Regions from separate parts of the Tepidimicrobium xylanilyticum genome, predicted to be linked through region 3. Evidence: riboswitches for the same ligand, from Rfam matches in the RefSeq annotation. Region 3 holds a riboswitch; each other region holds the start of a gene.
The links. Region 3 has a riboswitch for cobalamin ahead of BLV68_RS05040 (ATP:cob(I)alamin adenosyltransferase). Riboswitches for the same ligand answer to the same signal wherever they lie in the genome.
Positions count from the first base shown of each region.

Region 1 (3,284 bases), on a different contig from region 3:
AAGTTAAAGGGGTGTAATAATGAAAATATTATATGCTATAGGTACAGGTCCAGGTGATAAGGAATTACTGACCATAAAAGCAGTAAAAAGGATTAGAGAAGCTGATATAATCTTTGCTCCGCATAATAAGGGAAAAAATATGGCTTTAGATACTGTTAAGGAATATGTGCAAGATAAAAAGGTCATATTACTGAATTTTCCAATGGGGAAGGTTACAAAGCAAGATTATACTGATGTAGCTGACACAATCCATGATTTAATTCCAGAAGGCAAATGTGGAGTCTATTTAACCATAGGAGATCCTATGATATATAGCACCTTTATATATCTCATGAACGAATTAGAGAAAAGGGAAATTCAAATAGATATTATCTCGGGAATACCATCATTTATTGCAGCAGCTGCTCAAACGAAAATTCCTTTGGTAATTAAAGGGGATAAATTTTTATTGATGGATGAATTTTGTGAGGAATTATTGGATGATACAGATACATTATGTATATTAAAGACATTAAGGGATAAAGAAGCAATATTAGAGTCATTGGATGGAAAGGGCTTTAATTATACGTATGTAAAAAGGGTAAGCCTAGAAGATGAACATGTACTTACTGACAAAGAAGAAATAATAAATGATAAAGATTATATGTCCCTTATCCTAGGAAGGAAGAAAGACAATGATTAGATTTATTGAGATCAGCCAAATGTGTATCCATTTTCGGTAATTACTAAAAAGGCCAATATACTCAAATATACTGAAAGCCTAGCATCAAAGGAGGTAAGATATGTCTAAGTTGTATGTAATTGGTATAGGGCCAGGAGGCAGAGAGCATATGACCTTAAAGGCCATAGAAACTATAAAAAAATGTGATATTATTATTGGATATACCCCTTACATAGGGTATCTAGGGGATTTAATTGAAGGAAAGCAAATTTATTCTACAGGAATGAAGGGAGAGATAGATAGATGTAAATTGGCAATAAGAAAAGCAAAAGAAGGACATAATACTGCCATAATTTCAACTGGAGATGCTGGGCTTTATGGTATGGCTGGACCCATATTGGAATTAAAAGAAGAAATAGAGGTAGAGATAGTTCCAGGGGTTACAGCAGCTTTTTCTGCAGCCAGCGAACTGGGTTCACCTATTATGCATGATTTTGCTTCTATTAGCCTTAGTGATTTACTGACTCCTTGGGAGGCTATTGAAAAAAGGATTGAGAAAGCTTCAGAAGGGGATTTTGTAATAACAATATATAATCCTAGAAGCAATAGCAGGAGAAATCATTTAGAAAAAGCAGTGAGAATAATGTTAAAATATAAAGAAAAAGATACTCCTGTTGGAATAGTTAGAAATTCTGGTCGTGCTAATACAGAAATAATATTAACTACTTTACAGAGCATTCCTTATGAAAAAGTGGATATGTTAAGTATATTAATAATAGGAAATAGCAATACATATGTGAAAGGTAATAAAATGATAACTCCAAGAGGGTATCATATAGGATAATTTGGATAATAGGGGCATTGGTGAATTTATTAAATTTATAGATTGAGCAAAAATTAAATTGTTATTATTCCAATTGTTACTGGAAAGATGTTTTCTTAAGTTAAAAGCCCTATGTAAAATATAGTAATGATATAAATCAAAAAGCAAATTCCCTTATGCTGGAAGTCTGTTGAGAATTGTTGCATCAAAATTTGGACTATGATAGAATCAAGATTGGAAAGTTCAATATTGTAAATATTAGGTTCCTTATGGATTAAAAGGGAAACTGGTGAAAATCCAGTACAGCCCCCGCTACTGTAATTGGGACGAAATCAACTTATGCCACTGAGACTGTCTCGGGAAGGCGTTGAAAGTAGGATGACCAAAAGTCAGGAGACCTGCCTAATGTTTATAGCTAACCAACCTTCGGAGGGAAGGCTAGGCTTATTTTTGTGCTTAAAATTCCCCTACCTTTCGAAGGTAGGGCTTATATATTGGTGAGTTAATGTATATTTACAAAAGGTAAAGGAGAGGTGGATATGGTTAGAAGAAACATTTTTATCAGGGTAATTTTAGTAACATTGGTATTGCTATTAATGCTAACAGGCTGTAAAAGCCAGGAGAAAGATGAGGTTATAAGTTCTCAAGAAGATGTTGAAGAAGCTATAAAGAGGAATGTAGATGAGGATACTGGATTAGTCCATATTGGTGAAATGGAACTAAAATATGCAAAATCCTTTTCGGTGGATTATTACGAAGGTGGTTACAAAATAATAACCGAATGGAATGGTAGAAAGACTTTATTGATTCCTGAAGGCAAGGAAGTTCCTGATTTGAAAGCCGATATAAATGTTATTCAATTGCCTATAGAATCGGTAGGTGTATTTGCAACGACTGCTGCTGCCGAATTAAGACCCTTAGGTTTATTAGATAAGATAACTCTAGTTACTACTGAGATGGACGATTGGCATATTCAAGAGGTAAAGGAAGGAATGGAAGAAGGAAGGATTACATATGTAGGAAGAAATAGTGCTCCAGACTACGAACTTATACAATCTATAAAACCCGACATAGTATTGATTACAACTGGGACAGGCCATGGCACCGATGAGGTTGCAGCAAAGTTTGATGAATTGGGAATTAAGTGGATATCTCGGGGTAGCCAAAGGGAATCAGACCCTAGAGGCAGACTGGAATGGATAAAATTAATGGGAGCCTTATTTGACAAAGAGGAAGAAGCAGCAGAATTTTTTGATGTCCAGCTTAAAAAGATTGAAGAAATAGAACAAAAGATAGCAAATTTAGAAGGACAAAGGGAAAAATTCGCATCCTTTTTCCTAGCTAATGACATATACTATGTAAGAAATAAAGGAGATTATGAGGTGAAGATGCTTGAATTGGCTGGTGGAGAATATATTTTAAGTGATTTAAACCCAGACCAAGATGGGAATAGCAAGATGAATGCTGAAGAACTGTATAAGAGCATTGAAGATGCAGATATATTATTCTATAACAATAGGCTTGGTCGTGGCATTCAATGTATAGATGATTTAAAATCTAGTGCTGAATACTTTGCGGATATTAAAGCGGTGAGAGAAGGACGGGTATGGGGATATAAGCCTCATTATTTCCAACATGCTGACCGAGTAGCAGATATGATTGAAGATCTTTATACCATATTTACCACTCCCCATGGACAAATTACCGAAACAGAATACTTTTTCTTAATGGAATAGGAAATATAAAAAGAACAGATTGAGGAGATACTATGGACAAAAACAAAAGAGCTATATTGATACT
Region 1 is NZ_FNNG01000002.1:271,743-275,026, reverse strand. Features, by position in the region: gene cobI (precorrin-2 C(20)-methyltransferase) at 20-682, shown strand; gene cobJ (precorrin-3B C(17)-methyltransferase) at 783-1,505, shown strand; cobalamin riboswitch at 1,728-1,904, shown strand; gene BLV68_RS03535 (ABC transporter substrate-binding protein) at 2,024-3,220, shown strand; gene BLV68_RS03530 (FecCD family ABC transporter permease) at 3,253-3,284, shown strand, end outside.
Region 1: it holds a riboswitch for cobalamin, as region 3 does, so the genes downstream of both, BLV68_RS03535 (ABC transporter substrate-binding protein) here and BLV68_RS05040 (ATP:cob(I)alamin adenosyltransferase) in region 3, are expected to answer to the same signal.

Region 2 (3,284 bases), on a different contig from region 3:
CTCTGTTCCATCCTCATATTGATATTCCAATGATTCTATCTTTATCATCTAATCACCTATTTTAAATTCTCCAGTGTATAATTTGGTATCTAAAGAAATTACCATATCCTTATATCGAATTAATAGTCTAATAAATAAACATTTTATGAGTAAAGCTATAGATTTATAGCTATTTTTCATATTGATATAGCCAAACTTCATCTCTTGAGCCATTATTATATCTTTGGATTCTTCTAAAAGAGTAAATATAAACCTATAAATCAGCAGCACTAGTTCTATTAAGGTATTTGGGATTTTAAGCTTTTTAAGCACCCTTATTATGTCGTTTAATGGAGTTGTAAGTCCTAAAAAAAGTGTGGAACTAATTGCAGCTAAAACCCTTATTCCAACTTTTATAGATCCCTTTAAAGATTCGTAATTGGTCCCTAGGTATTTGCCCCATATTTTAATACTCCAAATAAACCTATTTTCCTCAGAAAAGCTCAATAATAAAGTTACAATGCTAATTATTAAAAAAATAGTAGGTATGACCATTAACTTGCAATATTTATTCCATGGAATTTTAGCAGCAAATATGGTTAAAAAGACCATAAGCATAAATAAAAATAAATTAATATATAAATTGTCTAAAATTGTGGCAATCAACAAGGTCCCTATGACAAAGATAAACTTTGTCATAGGGTTAAAGTTTGCCAATCTATTAGTATATGCATACTTATCTATTAACAGCAATTTTTCGTTTCTCCTTCATCATTCCAAATATATATCCAATAGCTCCCGCACCAATGGCCACCTGTAAGGAAAACAACAAACTCTCTATTTCACTGCTTGGTGGTTCCCATATGGCATCAAACCAAGGTTCATAATCTGGATTTATCTCTGTTATAACTCCTTCTGCTTGACCATCGGCTCCTTCAAATTCTGCATCTTTTTTTATAAACAAAGGAGTTATAACCATAACAATAGCTAATAGTATAAGTAAAAGATTTGTTTTATTCAATAGTTTCAATATGAATCTCCCCTTCCTTACCATATTCAGCTAATAAATTATAGACTATAGCAGTTATTATTCCTTCTACTATTGCTAGAGGAATTTGAGTAACAGCAAATACAGATAAAAACTTTCCTAAAGATCCAACAAAGCCTGTTATGGAATCAGGAAATGCTAAAGATAGTTGGATTGCAGTTACCACATAAGTCATTAAGTCTCCTAAAAATGCTGCTAGAAATACGGGAAAAGTCGTATTCCCATTTTTGTTTTTTAATAGTTTAAAAACACTATAAGATATTATAGGACCAACTATTGCCATGGAAAAAGTATTAGCACCTAAAGTCGTTAGCCCTCCATGAGCCAATAATAATGATTGAAACAATAAAACTATCAATCCTACTACCGTCATTGTGGTAGGTCCAAACAATATGGCCCCTAAACCTACTCCTGTTGGATGAGAACAACTCCCTGTTACGGAAGGTATCTTTAATGCAGATAGTACAAATACAAAACCTCCTGCTAATCCTATAAGTACTTTTTGATTTGCATCCCCCTTAAATATTCGGTGTATCTTTTTAAAACCTATAACAATAAACGGCAAAGATGCAATCATCCAAATAACTGACCATTTAACAGGGAGAAAACCTTCCATAATATGCATAGCTTGCCCAATACCTGGACTTAAAAACATAAGTAGTAGAATAGATAGGAACAACTTTGTACTGTTTTTCATAAAACTCACCTCTCTTTTTTGTTTTTAGGTCAAATTACCTCCCAAATTTATTAAAAAAGTAATGTTAAAAAATAAGAAAACTTATAATTTTGATAGGCTAAAAATAAATAGTCCCTAACCTTCTTGGTTAGGGACTATTTGATAGTATAATTTAAATATGATCATAATCAAAAACATAAAATACAAAACATAAAACATAACCATATTTAAAAGTATAAGTTTTCCCTTCCCACCGAAGGTTACTTAAAAACGACTAGGCAGGTCTCCTGACTTTTGGTCATCCTACTATCAACGCCTTCCCGAGATAATCTCAGTGGCATATGTTGATTTCGTCCCAATTACAGTAGCGGGGGCTGTACTGGATTTTCACCAGTTTCCCTTTTAATCTAATAGAACCTAGCGTTTGTAATATTTAGTTTTCGTTTTTTATTTTATTACTTCACCCATATTAAGGTATTTTTCTTTGTCGTTTTTCGGGTAAATTTCTTTAATGCTTTTTAAGTTTATTATGGAGATTTTTGCCCATTCTCGCTTCAACACAAATAATATAATAATTTAGTTGTATTGTCAATAAATTATTTTCATGTTTATGCTTCAATATATTGTATGCATACACTATATTGATACGTTGACATTATATATACACTTTTGATATTATATAGATACACCAAAAACTGTATTTATGAAAAGGGGGATGCTTTATGGTTAAACTAAAATCAATAAATGAAAAGCTTGCAGGTGGTGTTATAATGGATGTTGTGAATGTCGAGCAAGCTAAAATTGCTGAAAGTAGCGGTGCAGTTGCTGTTATGGCATTAGAAAGAGTTCCTTCAGATATTAGAAAAGATGGCGGAGTTGCTAGAATGTCAGACCCTAAGTTAATAGAAGATATATTAGAAGCTGTATCCATTCCAGTAATGGCAAAAGTCAGAATTGGTCATTTTGTTGAAGCACAAATTCTCGAATCTTTAGGTGTGGATTACATAGACGAAAGTGAAGTCTTAACACCAGCAGACAATAATTACCACATAAATAAAAAAGCTTTCAATACACCTTTTGTTTGTGGGGCAAGAAATTTAGGAGAAGCACTAAGACGCATAGGTGAAGGTGCATCAATGATAAGAACAAAAGGAGAAGCTGGTACTGGAAATATAGTTGAAGCAGTAAAACATATGAGAACAATGATGTCACAAATAAGACAGTTAGAAAATATGCCTAGAGAAGAGCTTATGAGCTTTGCTAAAAAAATAGGTGCTCCTTATGACCTGGTGGTATATGTTGCTGAAAATGGTAAATTACCAGTGTTAAATTTTGCAGCAGGTGGAATCGCTACTCCAGCAGATGCTGCCTTAATGATGCAATTAGGTTGTGATGGTATTTTCGTCGGTTCAGGTATTTTTAAATCTCAAAATCCAGAAAAAAGAGCAAAAGCCATTGTTAAAGCTGTCCAAAATTATAATAATCCAAAAATATTAGCTGAAGTTTCAAAAAACCTAGGGGAAGCTATGATAGGATTGGAAATTAACGATATCCCTAAAGAATACCTGTTTGCAAAAAGAT
Region 2 is NZ_FNNG01000002.1:278,472-281,755, forward strand. Features, by position in the region: gene BLV68_RS03565 (energy-coupling factor ABC transporter ATP-binding protein) at 1-48, opposite strand, end outside; gene cbiQ (cobalt ECF transporter T component CbiQ) at 49-732, opposite strand; gene BLV68_RS03575 (energy-coupling factor ABC transporter substrate-binding protein) at 716-1,009, opposite strand; gene BLV68_RS03580 (energy-coupling factor ABC transporter permease) at 993-1,724, opposite strand; cobalamin riboswitch at 1,964-2,139, opposite strand; gene pdxS (pyridoxal 5'-phosphate synthase lyase subunit PdxS) at 2,426-3,284, shown strand, end outside.
Region 2: it holds a riboswitch for cobalamin, as region 3 does, so the genes downstream of both, BLV68_RS03580 (energy-coupling factor ABC transporter permease) here and BLV68_RS05040 (ATP:cob(I)alamin adenosyltransferase) in region 3, are expected to answer to the same signal.

Region 3 (3,284 bases):
TACAGAAATCACCTTTCCGCATTGTTCTAAATTTCTAATTCTCATACCTACCATTTCCGATAAAGCCAATAAAAACATATGGCTTTCCCTTTTATTATCCACATCATAGGCGGTTGTAGTGGAGTTGCCTATAGATTTAATGGGAAGGGATCCATTTCTTACGTGAGAGTTTTCCATTCCATTGGCGTATTCCCATATGAGTATCCCTGGTTTTTTTAACCACGCGTATATATAATCTTTGTCTAGTTTAGCCAATTCTCCTATGGTAAAAATACCTCTTTTGTTTAATTTCTTTTTAGTCCTAGGGCCTATCATAAACAGTTTACTTATCGGCAGAGGCCACATCTTATCTCTTATCTCATAATGGAAAAGAGTATGAACCTTATCGGGTTTTTCAAAATCTGAGGCCATCTTAGCCAATAATTTATTGGGGCCTATGCCTATATTTACTGTAAAGCCCAATTCCTTTTTTATTCTTTCCTTTATTTCATAGGCAGTATCTAAAAAGTTTGTTTCTCTATTGTAAGAATAATCCATAAATACCTCATCAATAGAATACCTTTGAATATAAGGGGAATACTCTTTTAATAGGTCTATCATGGAATTACTGGCCTTCATATACATTTCATAGTTAGGTGGAACTATGGTTAAATTTGGGCACTTCTGTCTTGCTGAGTAGAGACTTTCTCCAGTTAAAATGCCGTATTTTTTAGTAGGAATGGATTTAGCCAGTACTATTCCATGCCTCTTTGATTCATCACCTCCTACTATGGAAGGGATATCCCTTAAATCTATGACTTCTCCATGTTGCAATCTATATGTTGCTTCCCAAGAAAGGTAGGCAGAATTAACATCTATATGGAATATAATCCTGTGTTTCATTAAAATCCCTCCAAGCCTATTATAACAGAACATATGTTTTGTGTAAATAGTATTTTAATATTTTTTAAATATTAGAGGAATGGTGCAATTATTAACAGGATTTTTGGGTTATATATATAATATGGGATTGGATTAAACTAAAGGGGAGGATCGCATTAATATAGATAAATTAACCATTAATACCATAAGGGTTTTATAGGCAGAAGCCCATTTAGCAGCTCATTTTAATAGGCCAAGCCATGAAATAATAGACCACCATACCTATATACTTGCAGGAGACGACTGCTTGATGGAAGGCATTAGCTATGAAGCTGCTAATAGATTGAAGGATAGGGGAATTGGTACTAAAGTGGTAAGCATGCCTTCTTGGGAGATATTTGAAGAATAAGGAAAGAACTATAAGGAAAAGGTACTGCCTAAAGAAGTAACCAAAAGATTGGCCGTAAAAGCAGCATCGGATAATATATAGGCAGTGATGGGAAAATCTTATCTATAGATGATTTTGGAGCATCTGCACCAGGGGATAAATTATTCGAGAAATTTGGATTTACAGTAGATAGGATTGTAAAAGAAGCTTTAAGATTATTGGATTCGAATAATCAATAATATTGATAAGCATTTAAAATTATAGTATTATAAATCTAGATGAAAACTTAATATCCTAATATAGGTTGCTTTAAGCATTAATAGGGAAACAGGTGAAAATCCTGTGCGGTCCCGCCGCCGTAAGGTATTTTAGTAGTTTACAATGCCACTGGGAAACTGGGAAGGCAAACTACTATTACAAGCCGAGCCGGAAGACCTGCCTATATTAGTACAACGACAACTTCACGAGGGATGGAGGTGTTGTATGATTAGATGAGGGTGTTTCGTATATTGAACACTTATCTATGGATACAGTATGCAAACCTTTCAGCTTGAAGTTGGGAGGTTTTTTGTTTGCTAAGGGAGGTGTAAATTATAAAGAAGCTGGGTGAAATTTGCTATCCATTTATGGATGAAGAAGGGCTATTTTGTGATTTTGAAATATTATCTGATGGTATTAGTAGTTATTTTGGCTTATCTTTAGCTATAGCTAGAGATAGAGCATATCCAGATGACATATGTAATATTCTAGAATGGTTAGCAGAGATGAGCCTACATGTTAATGGTTCTTTAAGAGGTAAATTGGCCGTTGAACAAAAGGATTTGGACAGGTTATATGAAATATATTATTTTTACAAAGATAAAATTCACGTTGAAGGCTTTACACTGCCTGTTGGTTCCTATCTTTCTTGCCACTTAAATGTGTTAAGATATAAAACTAAAGAATTAGTTCGATTACTTCATAAGATAGATCAACAACAGGAGAAGGTGCCAAAGATATTGTTTTCATTTACTAATCTATTAGCAAATTTTCTATATGTTTTAAGTTGTTATATAAACTTTTTAGATAGAATGGAGAATAAGCCTTTTATATCTAAGAGTTATAGATAAAAGTGAGGAGGAATATTATGAATAAAAAAATAATAGCAATTATATTAGTTTTAATAGTTACAGTACTATTATTTGCTGGGTATAAGGCATTTTTAAGCCCTAAAGGGGTAGAGGGTCAAAAATTAGTTACAATACATGTTATTAATAAAAATGAAGATGTAGACAAAACATTTGAATATAATACAGACCATAATTTTCTATTAGAACTATTAGAGGAAAAGGAAGAAGAACTAGGGGTAACATTTGAAAAATACGATTTTGGTACCATGGTAACAGGAATGTTAGGATATGTAGCTGACCCCAACAATCAAGAATACTTCCATATTTATATTAACGGAAAGGATGCGACAACGGGGCCGGGAGAAATACCTCTAACCGATGGAGATACTTATACCTTTGAATTGAAAAACTATTAATGCCATGAAGATTAGAGATATAGCTCTTATAGGAATTTTAAGTGCAACTATTACAGCAGGGAAATTGGTCTTAAGTTTCATACCCAATATAGAAATTGTTACCCTATTATTTATTGCATATACCATTGTGTTCGGTTATAAAAAGGTATTGCTAATATCAGTAGTTTTTACAACTACTGAAATATTCATATATGGGTTTGCTACTTGGCTCCTTGTCTATTATATAATTTGGCCCATCCTTATTATAATAACGGAACTATTGAAAAGGAGGGTAAAATCTGAATATGGTTATGCAATCATAGGAGCCATATTTGGCTACACTTTTGGAATTTTCTTTTCCGTAGTAGAATCCTTTTTCTATGGTGCAGCTTATGGATGGGCTTATTGGGTTAGAGGTTTATTGTTTGACTTAATCCATGGAACTTCAAATTTTATTATAGTCCTAGTTCTTCTTAAACCTATATTAGATATATTAAATAGGTTAAAGAAGACATATTATAGAACTTAAAG
Region 3 is NZ_FNNG01000003.1:166,109-169,392, reverse strand. Features, by position in the region: gene BLV68_RS05050 (Y-family DNA polymerase) at 1-882, opposite strand, end outside; gene BLV68_RS16260 (transketolase-like TK C-terminal-containing protein) at 1,169-1,270, shown strand; gene BLV68_RS16255 (transketolase-like TK C-terminal-containing protein) at 1,348-1,488, shown strand; cobalamin riboswitch at 1,534-1,706, shown strand; gene BLV68_RS05040 (ATP:cob(I)alamin adenosyltransferase) at 1,876-2,358, shown strand; gene BLV68_RS05035 (DUF4430 domain-containing protein) at 2,376-2,774, shown strand; gene BLV68_RS05030 (hypothetical protein) at 2,779-3,282, shown strand.